Regions from separate parts of the Paracoccus sp. AK26 genome, predicted to be linked through region 2. Evidence: riboswitches for the same ligand, from Rfam matches in the RefSeq annotation. Region 2 holds a riboswitch; the other holds the start of a gene.
The links. Region 2 has a riboswitch for thiamine pyrophosphate ahead of FIU66_RS00495 (thiamine ABC transporter substrate binding subunit). Riboswitches for the same ligand answer to the same signal wherever they lie in the genome.

Region 1: it holds a riboswitch for thiamine pyrophosphate, as region 2 does, so the genes downstream of both, thiD (bifunctional hydroxymethylpyrimidine kinase/phosphomethylpyrimidine kinase) here and FIU66_RS00495 (thiamine ABC transporter substrate binding subunit) in region 2, are expected to answer to the same signal.

The regions. Positions count from the first base shown of each region.
Region 1 covers NZ_CP041042.1:33,881-42,939, forward strand. Annotated here, with positions in the region: gene treS (maltose alpha-D-glucosyltransferase) at 1-49, shown strand, start outside; gene glgB (1,4-alpha-glucan branching protein GlgB) at 46-2,196, shown strand; gene FIU66_RS14085 (DedA family protein) at 2,215-2,775, opposite strand; gene FIU66_RS14090 (collagen-binding domain-containing protein) at 2,960-3,940, shown strand; gene FIU66_RS14095 (sorbosone dehydrogenase family protein) at 3,996-5,282, opposite strand; gene FIU66_RS18195 (DUF2231 domain-containing protein) at 5,279-5,710, opposite strand; TPP riboswitch at 5,873-5,979, shown strand; gene thiD (bifunctional hydroxymethylpyrimidine kinase/phosphomethylpyrimidine kinase) at 6,056-6,874, shown strand; gene FIU66_RS14105 (FAD-dependent oxidoreductase) at 6,871-7,818, shown strand; gene thiS (sulfur carrier protein ThiS) at 7,802-7,996, shown strand; gene FIU66_RS14115 (thiazole synthase) at 8,000-8,761, shown strand; gene FIU66_RS14120 (thiamine phosphate synthase) at 8,758-9,059, shown strand, end outside.
Region 2 covers NZ_CP041041.1:109,263-118,321, reverse strand. Annotated here, with positions in the region: gene pstA (phosphate ABC transporter permease PstA) at 1-295, opposite strand, end outside; gene pstC (phosphate ABC transporter permease subunit PstC) at 292-1,497, opposite strand; gene FIU66_RS00510 (substrate-binding domain-containing protein) at 1,565-2,593, opposite strand; gene aroC (chorismate synthase) at 2,717-3,832, opposite strand; gene mutS (DNA mismatch repair protein MutS) at 3,829-6,465, opposite strand; TPP riboswitch at 6,525-6,621, shown strand; gene FIU66_RS00495 (thiamine ABC transporter substrate binding subunit) at 6,653-7,633, shown strand; gene FIU66_RS00490 (thiamine/thiamine pyrophosphate ABC transporter permease ThiP) at 7,609-9,059, shown strand, end outside.

The DNA.
Region 1 (9,059 bases), on a different replicon from region 2:
TATCCCCCTCAAGGGCATCCTCGAACTGCTGGGACAAAGCGACACATGACAACAGCCTTGGCAAGCGACATCGAGGCCATCCTTCGCGGTAGCCATTCCAATCCCTTCGCCATCCTCGGCCCGCACGAGGGCGAGGTGCGGGTCTTCGCACCCCAGGCATCCGAAGTCGCGGCGGTGTCGGGCGACCGGCGGTTCCCGCTGGAACGCGTCCACCCCGAGGGCTTCTTCGCCGGGCCAGTCGAGGGGGACCATTACCGGCTGGAAATGTCCTCGGGCGACCGGACATGGACGGTCGAGGATCCCTATCGCTTCGGCCTGGTCCTGGGCGAGATGGACGAATACCTGCTGGCCGAAGGCCGCCACCGCCAGCTTTACGAAAAGCTGGGCGCCCATCCCATGACCCACGAGGGCGTCGCGGGCGTGGCCTTCGCCGTCTGGGCGCCCAATGCCCGGCGGGTCAGCGTCGTGGGCGACTTCAACGCCTGGGACGGCCGCCGCCATCCGATGCGCAGGCGCCTTGGCCCCGGCATCTGGGAGCTGTTCATTCCCGGCCTGTCCGTGGGCACGCTCTACAAATACGAGATCATCAGCGCCCATGGCGAGCGGATGCCACTGAAGGCCGATCCGGTGGGCTTCCTGCACGAACAGTCGCCCGGCACGGCGTCCGTCATCAGCAAGCTGCCCGATTATTCCTGGCAGGACGCCGGATGGATGGCCGGGCGGGCGGAACGGCAGGACCGCAAGGCCCCCATCTCGATCTACGAGGTCCACCTGGGATCCTGGCGGCGCGGCGGCGAGAATGAAGTCCTGGATTACGACGCCATCGCCGACCTGCTTGTCCCCTATGTGACGGACATGGGCTTTACCCATGTCGAGTTCCTGCCGGTGTCGGAACATCCCTTCACCGGGTCATGGGGATACCAACCCATCGGCCTGTTCGCGCCCACCAGCCGATACGGCTCGCCCGAGGCCTTCGCGCGGCTTGTGGACCGGCTGCACGGGGCAGGGATCGGCGTCATCATCGACTGGGTTCCCGCGCATTTTCCGTCCGACGCCCACGGGCTTGGCCGCTTTGACGGCACGGCGCTTTACGAACATGCCGATCCGCGCCAGGGCTTCCACCAGGACTGGAACACGCTGATCTACAACTTCGGCCGGCAGGAGGTGGCGAATTTCCTGCAGGCCAGTGCGCTGTACTGGCTGGACAGGTTCCATGTCGACGCGCTGCGCGTGGATGCGGTGGCCTCGATGCTGTATCTGGACTATTCGCGCCAGCCGGGCCAGTGGATCCCCAACCAGTTCGGCGGGAACGAGAACCTGGAAGCCATCGACTTCCTGCGCGGGGTGAACGAACGCGTTTGCGCCGACCATCCCGGCGCCATCACCATTGCCGAGGAATCTACGGCCTTTCCCAAGGTCAGCCGCCCCGTCAGCGACGGCGGCCTGGGCTTCGGGTTCAAGTGGAACATGGGCTGGATGCATGACACGCTGGGCTATTTCCGGCGCGATCCCATCCACCGCCGCCACCACCAGAACGACCTGACCTTCGGCATGGTCTATGCCTGGTCCGAGGATTTCGTCCTGCCGCTGAGCCATGACGAGGTGGTCCATGGCAAGGGCTCGCTGATCCGGCAGATGGCGGGGGATCGCTGGCAGAAGTTCGCGAACCTGCGCGCCTATTTCGGCTTCATGTGGACCCATCCGGGCAAGAAGCTGCTGTTCATGGGTGGAGAGTTCGCGCAGGACCGCGAATGGAACCACGACCAGTCGCTGGACTGGCATCTGCTGGACGACCCGCTGCACGGCGGGATGCAGAACCTGATCCGCGACCTGAACCACCTGTATCGCGACCAGCCCGCGCTTCACCGGCTGGATTGCGAACCCGAGGGCTTTGAATGGATCGATGCCAGCGACGCGGCCCAAAGCGTGCTGGTCTATCTGCGCAAGTCCGACGACGGCTCGCCCCCGGTCGTGATCGTCTGCAACCTGACGCCGCAGGTCCACCACGATTACCGCATCGGCCTGCCGCAACCGGGCGCCTGGCGCGAGGCACTGAACACCGATGCCGAGACCTATGGCGGATCGGGCGTCGGCAACGGTCGGATCCAGGCCGAGGACCAGTCATGGCATGGGCGGGCGGCATCGGCCAGCCTGACCCTTCCGCCGCTTGCGACAATGGTGCTGGTGCCCGCCTAGGGCGCCCGCCCCCCGCCGTCAGCGCTTAGCCAGGCGGCGGACCAGCAGGTGCAGGGCCACTGCGCCCGCCGCTGCGGCCGCCAGCACGGCCAGCAGATGTTCATGCGCTTCCAGCGGTCCCAGAAGGGCGGTGAAGGCCTGGCCCAGCATCCCGCCAAGGCTGACGAACAGCCAGGCCCAGATCAGCGAGGCCAGGGCGTTGATCGCCATGAAGCGGCCCGCCGGGTAATCGGTCATGCCGATCGCTATCGGGCTGACCGTGCGCAGCCCATAGGCAAAGCGGAAGCCGAAGACGAAAAGGCCCGGCTGGCGGTCGAAGACCCGGCGCGCCTTGGCAAAGCCCCGGCTGGCGGCAAGCGCGCGAAGCCGCGGCAGATCGCGCCACCTGCGACCCAGGAAGAACCAGGCCTGGTCCCCCAGGAACGACCCCGACGCGGCGGCCAGGATCAGCCAGTCCCTGTCCAGAAGCCCGCGGCGCGCCATGGCGCCGCCCACCATGACAACCGTTTCCCCTTCGATCACCGCGCCGATGCCCACGGCGGGCAGGCCATAGGCCGCGATCAGGCTCTCGATGTTCATGACGGTTTCCTTTCGGCCGGCGGTCCATCCCTAGCATGGCCGGGCCGCGGATGCGGTGGAAATCTCCAGCGGCGGGCGGGGGTTGCGTGGCTTTCGGGTCACTGTCCATTTAGCCAAATTGTCTGGTCCCTGCCTGTGGGATAGCAGGCAAATCGTGGTTTTCATGGTTCGGGTTTTTTCCATCATGCGTCTTGGCTTTTTCGCTGCTGCATCTGTCGGCTGCATTCTTGGGGCGGTTTCAGCGGGCGAGGCCGCGACGCTGGGCGCGACCGACCTGCTGCGCCAGTTCAACCTGGTCACCAAGGGTGACGTGACCGGCAGTTCCGGTTTCCATGTCGATGGCCGCGCGCTTGTGGGCGGCGACTATAAGGTCCAGGCCGGCAGCGTCGTTTACATGAACCGCAAGGGCGATGCCTCGGACCACGACGAATTCATCGTCAAGGGCCGGGTGGAGTCGCAGGTTCATGTCAACAATGGCGGAAGCGCTGCGGCCGGCCAGGGGCTGGACAAGCTGAACATGAACGGCGGCGGATCGAAATCCGCCTATGCCGAAGGCTCGGCCCCGGCCGGCTATGTCCAGACGCTGTCCAACTATGCCGCGACGCTGGGATCGATGGCGGCTTCGTCAAGCGGCGTCGTGCGCCAGGGGTCGGTCCATGACCGGACCAACACCTATTCCATCTCGGGCGTGGCGGACGGCATCGGCGTCCTGTCCCTGACCGAGGCCGACATCCGCGCCGACCGCGACTTTCGCTTTGACCTGGGCAAGGACGTGGACTGGGTCGTGGTGAACGTCCGCGCCACCCAGACCGACAAGACCTTCCGGCTGGGATCGACCTTCAAGGCGCAGGATCGCAATACCGCCAGCAAGGTCGTCTGGAACTTCATCGGCTTTGACGACGTGATCTTCGACGCCATGTTCGCGGCCGGCGCGATCCTGGCCGATGGCAGCCGCGTCCAGACCACCGGCGGCAATATCGAGGGCAGCGTCTTCGCCGACCGCTTCCACGGCCTTAGCGAGTTGCACTTCACCGGACTGGGCGAAGGCCGCCTGCCGGGGGACGAGGTTCGGCAGCCCGCGCCCGTTCCTCTGCCCGCCGGGATGCCGCTGCTGCTGTCGGGCTTCGGCCTGCTGGCCTGGGCGCACCGCCGCAAGCGGGCCTGAGCCACGGCTTCACGGATGCAGAAAGGCCCCGCCATCGGCGGGGCCTTTTGCCGATCTAGGGCTGGTCGGGCGCGATCCGCCAGACCGTGTTCGACAGGTCGTCCGCCACGATCAGCGCGCCGCGCGGATCCAGCGTCACACCCACCGGGCGGCCCCGCGTGTTGCCGGCATCGACCAGAAAGCCCGACACGAAGTCCACGGGATCGCCCGCCGGGCGGCCGTCCCTGAAGGGCACGAAGACCACCTTGTAGCCCACGGGGTCGCTGCGGTTCCAGCTTCCGTGCATCCCCACGAAGGCACCCTCGGCGAAGGCCCCGCCCATCACCGGGTCGGAAAAGGCGACCCCAAGCGCCGCCACATGGGCGCCAAGCGCGTAATCGGGGGTGATGGCCTCGGCCACCAGGCCCGGGTTCTGCGGCTGCGCGCGCGGATCGACGGTCTGGCCCCAATAGCTGAAGGGCCAGCCATAGAAGCCGCCTTCCTGCACCGCTGTCAGATAGTCGGGGACCAGATCCGGCCCGATCTCGTCACGTTCGTTGACCACGGACCAAAGCTGGCCGCTTCCGGGCTGGATCGCCAGGGCGGTCGGGTTGCGCAGGCCGGTGGCATAGGGGCGGTGCGCGCCGGTCTGGGCATCGATCTGCCAGATCATCGCGCGGTCTTCCTCGGCCTCCATGCCCCGTTCGGTGATGTTGCTGTTGGACCCGATGCCCACATACAGGAACCGCCCGTCGGCACTGGCGGTCATGGCCTTGGTCCAGTGGTGGTTGATCGCCTTGGGCAGGTCTGTCAGCGTCACGGGCGGGCCGCTGGCCTGGGTCTGCCCCTCGGTATAGTCGAAGCGGACCACGGCGTCCTGGTTGGCCACGTAGATGAAGTTCCCGATCTGCGCCAGGCCATAGGGCGAGTTCAGCCCATCGGCAAAAACCCCCTGCATCTCGTAGGCACCGTCGCCATCGGCGTCGCGCAGCAGGGTCAGGCGGTTGCCGCCGCTGACCGGGCTTTTGCCAAGCGCCTTGATGAAGCCCGCGATGATGTCCTTGGGCCGCAGGGCGGGCGCGCCCTGGCCCTTGCCCTCGGCCACCAGGATGTCGCCGTTGGGCAAGACCAGCGTCTGGCGCGGGATCGCCAGGTCGGTGGCGATGGGCGTGATCGTATAACCCTCGGGCACGGTGGGCAGGTCGTCGCCCCACATCGCGGGGCGCGGGATCACCATGTCGGGCAGAAGCCCGCGCCGGGGCTCGGGCAGGCGGACCTCGGTGCCCTGGGTCACAACCTCTTGCGCCGTGGCCGAAAGCGGCAGCGCCGCCAGGGCCGAGATCATCAGGATGCCGCGCATCATGCCCACCTCTTGCTGTGAAAACCGCTGAAACCCACCCAGGACGCCAGAAGCGCCAGCAGGGCGGAAACGCCGGACAGCCACAGGGCCTCGGGCATGATGGCCCAGGCGTCCTTGGAATGGGCCAGGGCGTTGACGAAGCCCAGGACCCACATGGCCAGGACCAGGACGAAATAGACCAGCCGTTTCCGGTCGCCCCGGTTGGCGCGCGGGAACAGCGCGATCAGCGCCCACAGCAGGACAAAGCCGCCAACCAGCAGCCCGCCTGCGTTCAGCCATTGGGCGAAGTTCGACCACTGGATCTGGAAGCTGCGGGCATAGGCGATGTCGCTGGCCAGCGTTCCCAGGAACAGCGGGAACGGGAAGGACAGCAGGATGGCGTGAAGCGGGTGCAGCGACCTGCGCGGCAGGTCTGCGTCAAGGGCGACCACGGCGTTTCCTTTCGGTGAAAGCGGGCTGGTCCGAGAGGCCGGGCAGCGAAACCATATCTTCGCCAACGCGTGGATCGGCCAGATGTTTCACGCCTGCGTTGCAAAAAGGGGATGCAAGACCCCTCTGGACCTTCGCCCTGGGGGCGGCTAGCCTGCGGGCAACACTATCCGTTGGGGCGTCCCGTCGCGGGGCTGAGAGGTGCATTGCGCACCGACCCATCGAACCTGATCCGGGTCATGCCGGCGGAGGGAACGGATAGGCAGGCAGTGCCGCCCGTTGCCGCACGTCGTCTGCCGACTCCACCCCTGTCCATGACCCGCCACGCGGAACAAGGAAGGGGGCATATGACACCGACCGTCTTGACCATCGCCGGATCCGACAGCGGCGGGGGCGCAGGCCTCCAGGCGGATCTGAAGACCGTCTCGGCCCTTGGCTGCTATGGCGCCAGCGTCGTCACGGCGGTGACGGCGCAGAACACCCGCGCGGTGACCGCCGTCCACCCGCTGCCGCCCGACCTGATCGCCGCGCAGATCCGGGCTGTCCTGGACGACATCGCGGTCCATGCCGTCAAGATCGGCATGGTCGGATCGCCCGAGGCGACCCGCGCCGTGGCGGACGCCCTGCGCGACTGCGCCGTCCCCATCGTGCTGGACCCGGTGATGATCGCCAAGTCGGGCGACGTGCTGGCCGGCCAAGCATCCATCGCCGCCCTTGTCCGCGACCTGCTGCCCCTGGCCCATGTCCTGACGCCCAACCTGCCCGAGGCCGCGCGGCTGCTGGGCGACCAGCCGGCCGAGACCGAGGCCGCGGCCCTGGTGCAGGGCATGGCCCTGCGGGCGCTTGGACCGCAGCACGTGCTGATGAAGGGGGGGCACGCCAGCGGTGCCCATTGCACCGACATCCTGATCGGCCCCGGCGGCTCCGCCCGCTTCACCGCGCCCCGGATCGGCACGCGGAACACGCATGGGACGGGCTGCACCCTGTCATCGGCCATCGCGGCGGGGCTGGCTCAGGGGCTGCCCGTGGCGGATGCCGTGGGGCGGGCGCATGGCTGGCTGCACGGGGCGATCCGGGCCGCGGACGATCTGGCGATCGGCGGGGGCAACGGGCCGGTGCATCATTTCCACGCGCTCTGGCCCCGCCGCGCGGGGGCCGCCGCATGAGCGTCACGGTCATCGGCGGGGGCGTGATGGGCCTTTGCGTCGCCACGGAACTGCAAGGGCGCGGCATCTCCGTGGCGGTGCGCGACGAAGGCCCCGGCCCGCGGGCCTGTTCCTGGTGGGCGGGCGGGATGCTGGCCCCTTGGTGCGAGGGCGAAAGCGCCGAGGAAGCCGTCACCCGCCACGGCCTGGGTGCCGCCGACTGGTGGCAGGCCCAGGGGGTTCCGGTCGCGCGCAACGGCACGCTGGTCGTCAGCCTGTCGCGCGATGCGGCGGCGCTTGACCGCTTTGCCCGGCGCAGCCGGGGCCACCGGATGCTGGACGCCGAAGGCATCGCCGCGCTTGAGCCCGACCTTGCGGGCCGCTTCGCCCGTGCGCTGTTCTTCGCGGACGAGGCGCATCTGGACCCGCGCCGGGCCCTGGCAATCCTGTCCGACCGTCTGGGGCGGACCGACAGCGTCGCGGGTCAGGTCATCGACTGCCGGGGCCTGTCCGCCCGCGACGCGCTGCGCGACCTGCGCGGCGTGCGCGGAGAGATGGTCGTGATCCGCTGCCCCGAGATCGCGCTGTCACGCCCCGTCCGCCTGCTGCATCCCCGGATGCCGCTTTACGTGGTCCCGCGCGGCGACGGGGTCTTCATGCTGGGCGCGACCATGCTGGAAAGCGACCGGCGCGGCCCGCCCACGGCGCGGGCGGTGCTGGAACTGCTGTCGGCGGGTTTCGCCCTGCATCCCGCCCTGGCCGAGGCCGAGGTGCTGGAACTGGGCGCCGACGCCCGCCCGGCCTTTCCCGACAACCTGCCCCGCATCCGCCGGATGGGGGGCGTCATCCACGCCAACGGCCTTTACCGTCACGGCTTCCTGCTGGCCCCTGCCGTCGCCCGCATGGTGGCCGATCACCTTCAACACCAGACCAGACCGGAGTTCATGGATGCGGATCACGATTAACGGCACCCCGCAGGACAGCAGCGCCGCCACCCTGGCCCAAGCCCTGGCCGAGGCCGGCCTGACCGGCCGCATCGCCACCGCGCTGAACGGCCACTTCGTCCCCGCCACCTTGCGCGAAACCACGCCCCTCCGCGACGGCGACGCGATCGAGGCGCTTGCGCCCATGCAGGGGGGCTGACCGATGCCCGTCTTCTACGGCACCACCGTCGACAGCGCGCTGATGCTGGGCACGGCGGGATATCCCTCGCCCAAGGTGCTGGCCGACGCCTTCGCCCGGTCGGGCGCGGGCGTGGCCACCGTGTCGCTGCGCCGCGAAAGCGGCGGCGGGCAGGATTTCTGGGCGCTGATCCAGTCGCTGGGCGTGACCCTGCTGCCCAACACCGCAGGCTGCCACACCGCGCGCGAGGCCGTGACGACCGCCCGGATGGCCCGCGAGGTCTTCGGCACCGACTGGATCAAGCTGGAGGTGATCGGCAACACCGACACATTGCAACCCGATGTCTTCGGCCTGGTCGAGGCCGCGCGGATCCTGTCCGCCGAGGGCTTCAAGGTCTTTCCCTATTGCACCGAGGATCTGGTGGTCTGCGAACGCCTGCTGGAGGCGGGCTGCCAAGTGCTGATGCCCTGGGGCGCGCCCATCGGGTCGGGCCTGGGGCTGAACAACCCGCATGGGCTGCGGGCGCTGCGGGCGGCATTTCCCGACGTGGCCCTGGTCATCGATGCGGGCATAGGCCTGCCCAGCCATGCCGCTGCGGCGATGGAGATGGGCTTTGACGCGGTGCTGCTGAACAGCGCCGTGGCCCGCGCAGGCGATCCCGCCGCGATGGCCGGTGCCATGGCCGCCGCCATCCGCGCCGGGCGCGAAGCCTGCCTGGCCGACCCGATGGAGCGGACCGACATGGCCGTCCCCTCGACCCCCGTGATCGGAAGGGCCTTCCTGTGACGCTGCCGCGCTTCTATCCCGTGCTGGACAGCGCCGACTGGATCGCCCGCGTCCTGCCGCTGGGCGTCAGGCTGGTTCAGCTTCGCGCCAAGGACCGGCCCGAAGGCGACCTGCGCGACCAGATCGCCCGCGCCCGGGACCTGTGCCGCAAGCACGGCGCGATCCTGGTCGTCAACGACCACTGGCGGCTGGCGATCGACCTGGGCTGCGACTTCGTCCACCTGGGGCAAGAGGATCTGGACAGGGCCGACCTGCCCGCGATCCGCGCCGCCGGGCTGCGAATGGGGATCTCGACCCA
Region 2 (9,059 bases):
GCACCTTGGCCATCTCGGCCGGGTCGCGGTTGCCGTCGGGATCCAGAACCTCGGCCTCCAGCGTCACCGGAATGTTCAGATAGGTTTGGCGGAAAGCGCCAGCCCCGCCCGTCAGGATCGTCGCCAGCAGCACCACCAGGGCGATCATCGAAATCGCGATGGCGATCACGCCATAAAGGCGGAAGCGGCCCTCGGCGGCATTGCGGCGGCGGGTGCGGTCGTCCTGCGCCAGCAGGGATCCCGTGCGGCGGCCGGGCATGGCGGCGGCGGGCTGGGACAGCGGCAGATCGGTCATTCGTATTGCTCGCGATATTTGCGCACGATGTAGAGCGCGACCACGTTCAGGGCCAAGGTGATGACGAACAGCGTCAGGCCCAGGGCAAAGGCCACCAGTGTCTCGGGCGAGTTGAAGTCGCTGTCGCCAGTCAGCTGGCTGACGATCTTGACCGTGATGGTGGTCATCGCCTCCAGCGGGTTCAGGCTCATCTGCGCGGCGGCACCCGCGCCCAGCACCACGATCATTGTCTCGCCGATGGCGCGGCTGGCGGCCAGCAGGACGGCGCCGACGATCCCCGGCAGGGCCGCGGGCAGCACCACCTGGCGCACGGTTTCCGAAGGTGTCGAGCCCAGGCCCAGGGCACCGTCGCGCAAGGACTGGGGTACCGCGTTGATGATGTCGTCGGACAGCGAACTGACAAAGGGGATCAGCATGATGCCCATGACCAGCCCCGCCGTCAGCACGGACGACCCCGAATTGCCCAGCCCCAGCGGTTGCGCGAAATAGTCGCGCAGAAGCGGGCCGACGGTGATCAGGGCGAACAGGCCATAGACGATGGTGGGGATCCCGGCCAGGATCTCGATCGCGGGCTTGACGATGCTGCGCACGCGGCCGCTGGCATATTCGGACATGTAGATGGCGGCGAACAGCCCGATGGGCACCGCGACCAGCAGCGCGATGAAGCTGATGTAAAGCGTGCCCCACAGCAGCGGCACGATGCCCAGTTGCGAATTGCCCTGGAAACGGGGCGTCCATTCGGTGCCGAAGAAGAAGGTCCGCCAGTCATAGACCTGGAAAAAGCGCCCCGTCTCGAAGACCAGGGACAGCACGATCCCGGCGGTGGTCACGATGGCGATCAGCGAACACAGCATCAGAAGGCCCAGGACCATCCGCTCGACTGCGTTGCGGGCCTGGAACTGCTGCCCGATCCGGGTGACGCCCAGGCCCAGCCCGACTACCCCCGCCCCCAGGGCCAGAAGACCCACCACCGGCCCGGCTTCGGCCGACAGGACACCGGCCATGCGCAGCAGGCCCGCCAAAGCCAGCACCGCCAGAGGCGGGAACAACGCGGTCAGCGCGACGCTGTAGCCGTGATAGGTGGGGCGGCTGTGCAGCTTGCGGACATCAGGACCGGCCGAGGCAAAGGCCCGGCTGCGGCCAATGATGTAACCGGCTGCCGCCAGCAGGAAACTTGCAAAAATGGCCCATGACAATGGCATTCGGGCGGTCCTTCAAGGAACGGGAAAAGCGGAAGGCGGCAGGTTCTTCCTGCCGCCCGCCTGCCTGTTACTGCATCACCGTCTCGTTGGCGACGGCTTCCTGGGTCGCGGCCAGTTCCGGGTCCGACACCAGGCCGTATTCGGCCAGCGGGCCGTCGGGGCCGGCGATCTCGTCAGCCACGAAGAACTCGACGAATTCCTTCAGGCCGGGGATCACGTCGATATGGGCCTTCTTCACATAGAAGAACAGCGGGCGCGACACCGGATATTCGCCCGAGGCGATCGTTTCGGTCGAGGGCGAGACGCCCGAGATCGTGCCGACCTTCAGCTTGTCGGTGTTGTTTTCATAGAAGGACAGACCGAAGACGCCGATCCCGTTGGGCGAGCTTTCGATACGTGCCAGCGTTTCGGTATAATCGCCGTCGATGTCCACGGCCCGGCCGTCGGTGCGCAGCGTCATGCAGGCTTCCTCGGCCGCGTCTTCGTCCATGCCGGATGCGACAAAGGCTTCCATGGCGCCCGACTCCTCGCAGCCGGCCAGGATGACCTTTTCCTCGAAGACTTCGCGGGTGCCGTGCTTGGTGCCGGGAATGAAGGCCAGGATTTCCTGCTCCGGCAGATCCGGGTTCACCTCGTTCCAGTTGGCGGCGGTGTTGTCGACGACCTGGCCGTCCTTGACCACCTTCGCGGACAGGGCGTTGAACCAGTCGGCGGGGGTATAGGCGAAGTCGGGGCCGCTGGACGCGTTGGCGAACACGATGCCGTCATAGCCGATGCGGACTTCCATGATGTCGGTCACGCCGTTGGCGTTGCAGGTCTCGCGTTCCGCGTCGCGCATGGGGCGGCTGGCATTGGCGATGTCGATGGTGTTCTCGCCCACGCCTTCGCAGAACTTCTGCAGCCCGCTGCCGGTGCCGCCGGATTCCACGACCGGAACGGGGAAGTCCATGTTCTCGCCGAAGACCTCGGCCACGATGGTGGAATAGGGCAGCACGGTGGACGAACCGGATACCTGGACCTGATCGCGGGCGGCAGCGGCACTGGCCGAGGCGGCGATCACGGCCAGGGCCGAGACGGTGAATTTCACTGTGGACATGGATCTCTCCTGTTACTTCACGCCCAGTCGGGGGCTGTGCGTGACCTAAGCGCCACGGGTGACGCTTGTGCGAAAGAAACATGACCCTTTTATGACACGCCGTAGATTTGTGACGTTTTGGGTTCAGTTTTGCGGCAATTCGCCGATCAGACCCCGCTGGCCCCCGGTCTGCGCCCGGTCCATCAGCAGATGGTCCAGGATGACGCAGGCCGCCATCGCCTCGGCCACGGGGACTGCGCGAATCCCCACGCAGGGGTCGTGGCGGCCCTTGGTGATCAGGTCGATTTCCTGCCCGTGCCGGTCGATGGTGCGGCGCGGCGTGGTGATGGAACTGGTCGGCTTGACCGCAAAGCGGACCACGATCGGCTGGCCGGTGCTGATGCCGCCCAGGATGCCGCCCGCGTGGTTGGACAGATAGACCGGCCCGTCCTGGCCCATGCGGATCTCGTCGGCATTGTCGGTTCCGGTCAGGGCGGCCGCCGCCATCCCTTCGCCGATCTCGACGCCTTTCACGGCGTTGATCGACATCATCGCGGCGGCAAGATCGGTATCCAGCTTGGCATAGACCGGTGCGCCAAGGCCAGGCGGGCAGCCTTCGACCAGAACCTCGATGGCGGCGCCGACGCTGTCCTGCGCCTTGCGGATCGTGTCGAGGTAGTCGGACCACCGGTCCACGGCCGCCGCGTCGGGCAGGAAGAAGGGGTTGTCGTCGATGGCGGTTGGGTCGAAGCGCTCCCGATCCAGGTGCAGCGTTCCCATCTGCACCATGTATCCGGTGATCCGCAGGTCGGGCAGAAGGTCGCGCAGCACCGCCTGCGCCACGCCCCCGGCCGCCACCCGGGCCGCCGTTTCGCGCGCGCTTGACCTGCCGCCGCCGCGATAGTCGCGATGGCCGTATTTCAGGTGATAGGTGATATCGGCATGGCCGGGGCGGAAGGCCTGCGCGATCTCTCCGTAATCCTTGGACCGCTGGTCGGTGTTCTCGATCATCAGCTGGATCGGCGTGCCGGTGGTGCGGCCCTCGAAGACGCCGGACAGGATGCGGACCTGGTCGGCTTCACGTCGTTGGGTGGTGTGCTTCGAGGTGCCGGGACGGCGGCGGTCCAGGAATTGCTGAATATAGGCTTCGTCCATGGCCACGCCGGGGGGCACGCCATCGACGGTGGCGCCAAGGGCGGGACCATGGCTTTCGCCCCATGTGGTGAACCGGAACACGCGGCCGAAGGTGTTGAAGCTCATGCGGTTTCCTTGCTCAGGGCTTTCAGTTCATAGATCAGGTCCAACGCCTCGCGCGGGGACAGGGCGTCGGGATGGATGTCCTTCATCCGCGCCTCAAGCGGGCTTTCCTTGGCCTTGGGCGCAACAGGCGCGGGCGGCGCGGCGCGGAACAGGGGCAGGTCGTCGATCAGGGCGGCGGGGCGGGCCGCGCCCTCGCGTTCACCCGATTCCAGCGCGTCCAGCACGGCGCGGGCGCGGTCCACGACGGATGCCGGAAGCCCCGCCAGCCGCGCCACCTGCACGCCATAGCTGCGGTCGGCGGCACCCTTCCTGACCTCGTGGAGGAAGATCACCTCGCCTTCCCATTCCCGCACCGTGACGGTGGCGTTTTCCACGCCGTCCAATTTCGCGGAAAGGGCAGTCATCTCGTGGTAATGGGTGGCGAACAGCGCGCGGCAGCGGTTCATCTCGTGCAGATGCTCCATTACAGCCCAGGCGATGGACAGCCCGTCCCAGGTTGCGGTGCCGCGCCCGATCTCGTCCAGGATCACCAGGGCGCGGTCGTCGGCCTGATTCAGGATGGCGGCGGTTTCCACCATTTCCACCATGAAGGTGGACCGGCCCCGCGCCAGGTCGTCGGCGGCGCCCACGCGGCTGAACAACTGGCTGACCAGGCCGATATGGGCGCGACGGGCGGGCACGAAGGCCCCCGCCTGGGCCAGCACGGCGATCAGCGCGTTCTGGCGCAGGAAGGTGGACTTGCCCGCCATGTTCGGGCCGGTCAGCAGCCAGATCGCCGGGGTCTGGCCCTCGGTCAGCGCGCAGTCATTGGCGACGAAGCTTTCCGCCTTGCGCTTCAGCGCGCGTTCCACGACCGGGTGGCGGCCGCCCTCAATGACAAAGGCGCGGCTGTCATCGACCAGCGGACGCGTCCAGCCCTCGCCCGTGGCGATGTCGGCGAAGCCTGCGGCCAGGTCGATCTCGGCCAAGGCGCGGGCGGCCTGAGCGATGACTGCGGCCCGTTCCAGCACGGCGGCGCGCAGGCGGTCGAAGATGCCGCGCTCGATCTCCAGCGCGCGGTCGCGGGCGTTGAGGATGCGCGTTTCCAGCTCGGACAGATCGACCGTGGTGAAGCGGATCTGGTTGGCGGTGGTCTGGCGGTGGATAAAGGTCGCGTTCAGCGGCGGGGCCATCATGCGTTCGGCATGGGTGGCGGTTGTCTCGATGAAATAGCCCAGCACGTTGTTGTGCTTGATCTTCAGGCTTTGCACCCCGGCAAGCGCCGCATAATCGGCCTGCATCCCGGCGATCACGCCCCGGCCTTCGTCGCGCAACCGGCGGGTCTGGTCCAGGTCGGCGTCATAGCCGCTTGCAACAAAGCCGCCGTCACGCGCCAGCAGCGGCGGTTCGGCCACCAGCGCATCGTCCAGCAGCCGGATCAGGTCATCATGCCCCGTCAGGTCGCGCGCGGCATCCGCCAGCACCGGCGCGGCATCGACGGGCAGCCGCGCCGCGATGGCCGCGCCCTGCGCCAGGCCCGCCCGGATCGCCGCCAGATCGCGCGGCCCGCCTCGGTCCAGCGCCAACCGGGACAAGGCGCGGTCCATGTCAGGCACGCGCGACAGCGCCGTTCGCAGATCGCCCGTCAGGCGGGGATCATCGACCAGCATCGCCACCGCGTCATGGCGCGCATGGATCAGCGCCAGGTCGCGGGACGGGGCGCTGATGCGCCGTTCCAGCAGCCGCGCGCCCGCAGCCGTCACCGTCCGGTCGATGGCCGCCAGAAGCGAGCCTTCGCGCCCGCCCGACAGGGCCTGGGTCAGTTCCAGGTTGCGTCGGGTCGCCGAGTCGATCCCCATCGCCCCGCCCGCCCGTTCGCGCACCGGCGGGCGCAGCAGGGGCAGCTTCCCCTTCTGCGTCAGGTCCAGGTAATCGACGATGGCGCCCATGGCCGCCAGTTCGGCGCGGGTGAACGATCCGAAGCCATCCAGCGTCTCCACGCCGTAAAGCGCGCAAAGCCGCCGTGCGCCGGCCGCGCTGTCGAAGGCGCTTGCGTGCAGGTCCGTCAGCGCCGCCCCCGCATCCGCCGCCAGATCGTCCAATCCCGACCCGTCGCAGGCCAGCAATTCGCGGGGCGCAAGGCGCGCCAGTTCCGGGGCAAGCCGGGCATGGGCGCAATCCATCACCTGGAAGACGCCGGTCGAGATATCCACCCAGGCCAGCGCGCAATCCTCGCGCACCTGGGCGAAGGCCGCCAGATAGTTGTGGCGCCGCGCCTCCAGCAGCGATTCCTCGGTCAGGGTGCCGGGCGTCACCAGCCGCACCACGTCGCGGGCAACCACGGATTTCGACCCGCGCTTCTTCGCCTCGGCCGGATCCTCCATCTGCTCGGCAATGGCCACGCGAAAGCCCTTGCGGATCAGCGTCAGCAGATAGCCTTCGGCCGCATGGACCGGCACGCCGCACATCGGAATGGGTTCGCCCCCATGGGTGCCGCGCTTGGTCAGCGCGATGTCCAGGGCGGCGGCCGCGGCCACGGCGTCGTCGAAGAACATCTCGTAGAAATCGCCCATGCGATAGAACAGCAGGGCGCCGGGATTGGCGTCCCGGATCGCCAGATACTGCGCCATCATCGGCGTGGGCTGGTCGGTCATGTCCTTCGTCATGGCGGCGTTTCTAGCCGCTTGCGGGCTGCTGCGAAATCCCTACATTCAAAGGCACCTCGGGGGGCCATCCGGCTGAGACGCGAAAGCGGACCCGTTGAACCTGATCCGGCTAACACCGGCGGAGGGAAGGTGACGCTGTCCTTTCTTTCGAACCACTTGTGGAAAGGATACAGCGATGAAACTGCCCCTGATGCTTGCCCTGCTGGCGGCGGCCCCGGCCATGGCGCAGGACAAGCCCGTCCTGACCGTCTATGCGGGCGAATCCATCACCAGCGAATGGGGCCCCGGCCCGAAGATCGAGGAAGGGTTCGAGGCCTTCTGCAACTGCGACCTGCGCTTCGTCACAGGGGACGAATTGTCGCGCATCCTGATGGAGGGCGAACGGACCGAGGCCGACATCGTCTTCGGCCTGAACACCGACGTGACCGCCCGTGCCCGGGCATCTGGCCTTTTCGCGCCGCACGGGCAGGACACGACCGGCCTGTCGCTGCCGATCGGATGGACCGACGACATCTTCCTGCCCTATAACTGGGGCGAGACGGCCTTTGTCTATGACGAAACCCGGCTGGAAAATCCGCCTGCCAGTTTCGCCGAACTGCTGGAGGCCCCCGACGACCTGAAGATCGTGATCCAGGATCCGCGGTCTTCGGTCAGCGGCCTGGCGCTGCTCTTGTGGGTGAAGTCGGTCTATGGCGACCAGGCACCCGACGCCTGGGCTAAGCTTGCCCCCAAGGTGCTGACCGTGACCAAGGGCTGGTCCGAATCCTACGGGATGTTCACGGAAGGAGAGGCCGACATGGTCCTGTCCTATACCACCTCGCCCGCCTATCACATCGCAGCCGAGGATGACGTGACCAAGAAGGCCACGATCTTCCCCGAAGGCCATTACTTCATGGCCGAGGTCGCGGCCCAAGTCCGCACCACTGACCAGCCGGAACTGGCACAAGCCTTCATGGACTGGATCCTGACACCCGGGTTTCAGGCGACCATTCCGCTGGCCAACTGGTCGCTGCCCGCCAAGCTGCCCCAGGACCAGTGGCCCCAGGTGATGCGCGACCTGCCCCGCCCCGGAAAGACCCTGTTCTATAGCGAGGACGAGGCAGAAGCCCTGCGCCAGCCGGCACTTGACGAATGGCTTCAGGCATTCTCGCGCTGACCCGGGCCGAGGCCGGGGGCGCGCTTGCCGCAACGGCGCTGGCGGCGCTGATCCTGGGGACGCTGGCGGCGGTCGCCTGGGCCGCGCAGGGCCTGGCGGGCCTTGGTCCCTGGGACTGGCGCGCGGTCTGGTTCACGCTGTGGCAGGCGGCATTGTCGGCCACGCTGTCGGCGCTGCTGGCCGTGCCGGTCGCCCGCGCCCTGGCGCGGCGGCGTTTTCCGGGGCGATCGGCCCTGGTCACGCTGCTGGGCGCGCCCTTCATCCTGCCGGTGATCGTGGCGATCATGGGGCTGGTCGCGGTCTTTGGCCGCAACGGCGCGATCAACGAGGCCCTGCGCCTAGCGGGCCTGCCCGAGGTTTCGATCTATGGCTGGCAGGGCGTGATCCTGGCGCATGTGTTCTTCAACCTGCCCCTGTCCGTGCGGCTGATCCTGCAAGGCTGGCAGGCCATCCCCGCCGAACGCTTCCGGCTGGCCGCGTCGCTGGGCTTTGGCCCCCGCGACGTGGCGCGGCATCTGGAACGGCCGATGCTGCGGGCGGTGCTGCCCGGCGTCTGGCTGGCGGTGTTCCTGGTCTGCCTGACCAGCTTCACCGTGGCCTTGGCCCTTGGCGGGGGGCCGCGCGCGACCACGGTGGAACTGGCAATCTACCAGGCCTTCCGCTTCGACTTCGACTTGGGGCGGGCGGCTAGCCTGGGGCTGGTGCAGATCGGCATCTGCGTGGCGGCGATGGCCCTGGCGCGGTGGATCGCGGTTCCGGCGGGTTTCGGCGCGGGGCTGGATACGGACCACATGCCCGCCGCGCCCGGCGGATGGAACCGGATCAGCGACATGGCTGTGATCACAATGGCCGCGGGCTTCCTGATCTGGCCCATGACTGCCGTGATCGCACGCGGGCTGCCGCAGATCCCCGACCTGCCGCCCGAGGTATGGCAGGCGGCCGGGCGGTCGGTGGTCATGGCGCTGATCTCGGCCCTGCTGGCGCTGGCCTTGTCGCTGACCCTTGCCTTGGCGCTGGCGCGCGGGCGGATGCGATGGGTGGAAACGGCGGGGATGCTGCCGCTGATCGCCTCGCCCCTGGTGCTGGGCACGGGGCTGTTCATCCTGCTGCGCGGCTGGTTCCTGCCACAGGCGCTTGCGCTGCCCGTGACGGTGGCGATCAATGCGGTGATGGCCCTGCCCTTCGGGTTGCGGGCGCTGATTCCCGCCACGCGGACGCTGCATCGGGATTACGGGCGGCTGGCCGATTCGCTGGATCTGCGCGGGCTGGCGCGACTGCGCTATCTGATCCTGCCCCGGCTGGCCCGGCCGCTGGGCTTTGCGGGCGGGCTGGCGGCGGCCCTGGCGATGGGGGACTTGGGCGTGATCACATTGTTTGCAAGCGACCGGCCGACCCTGCCCTTGCAACTGTTCCAGCTGATGAACTC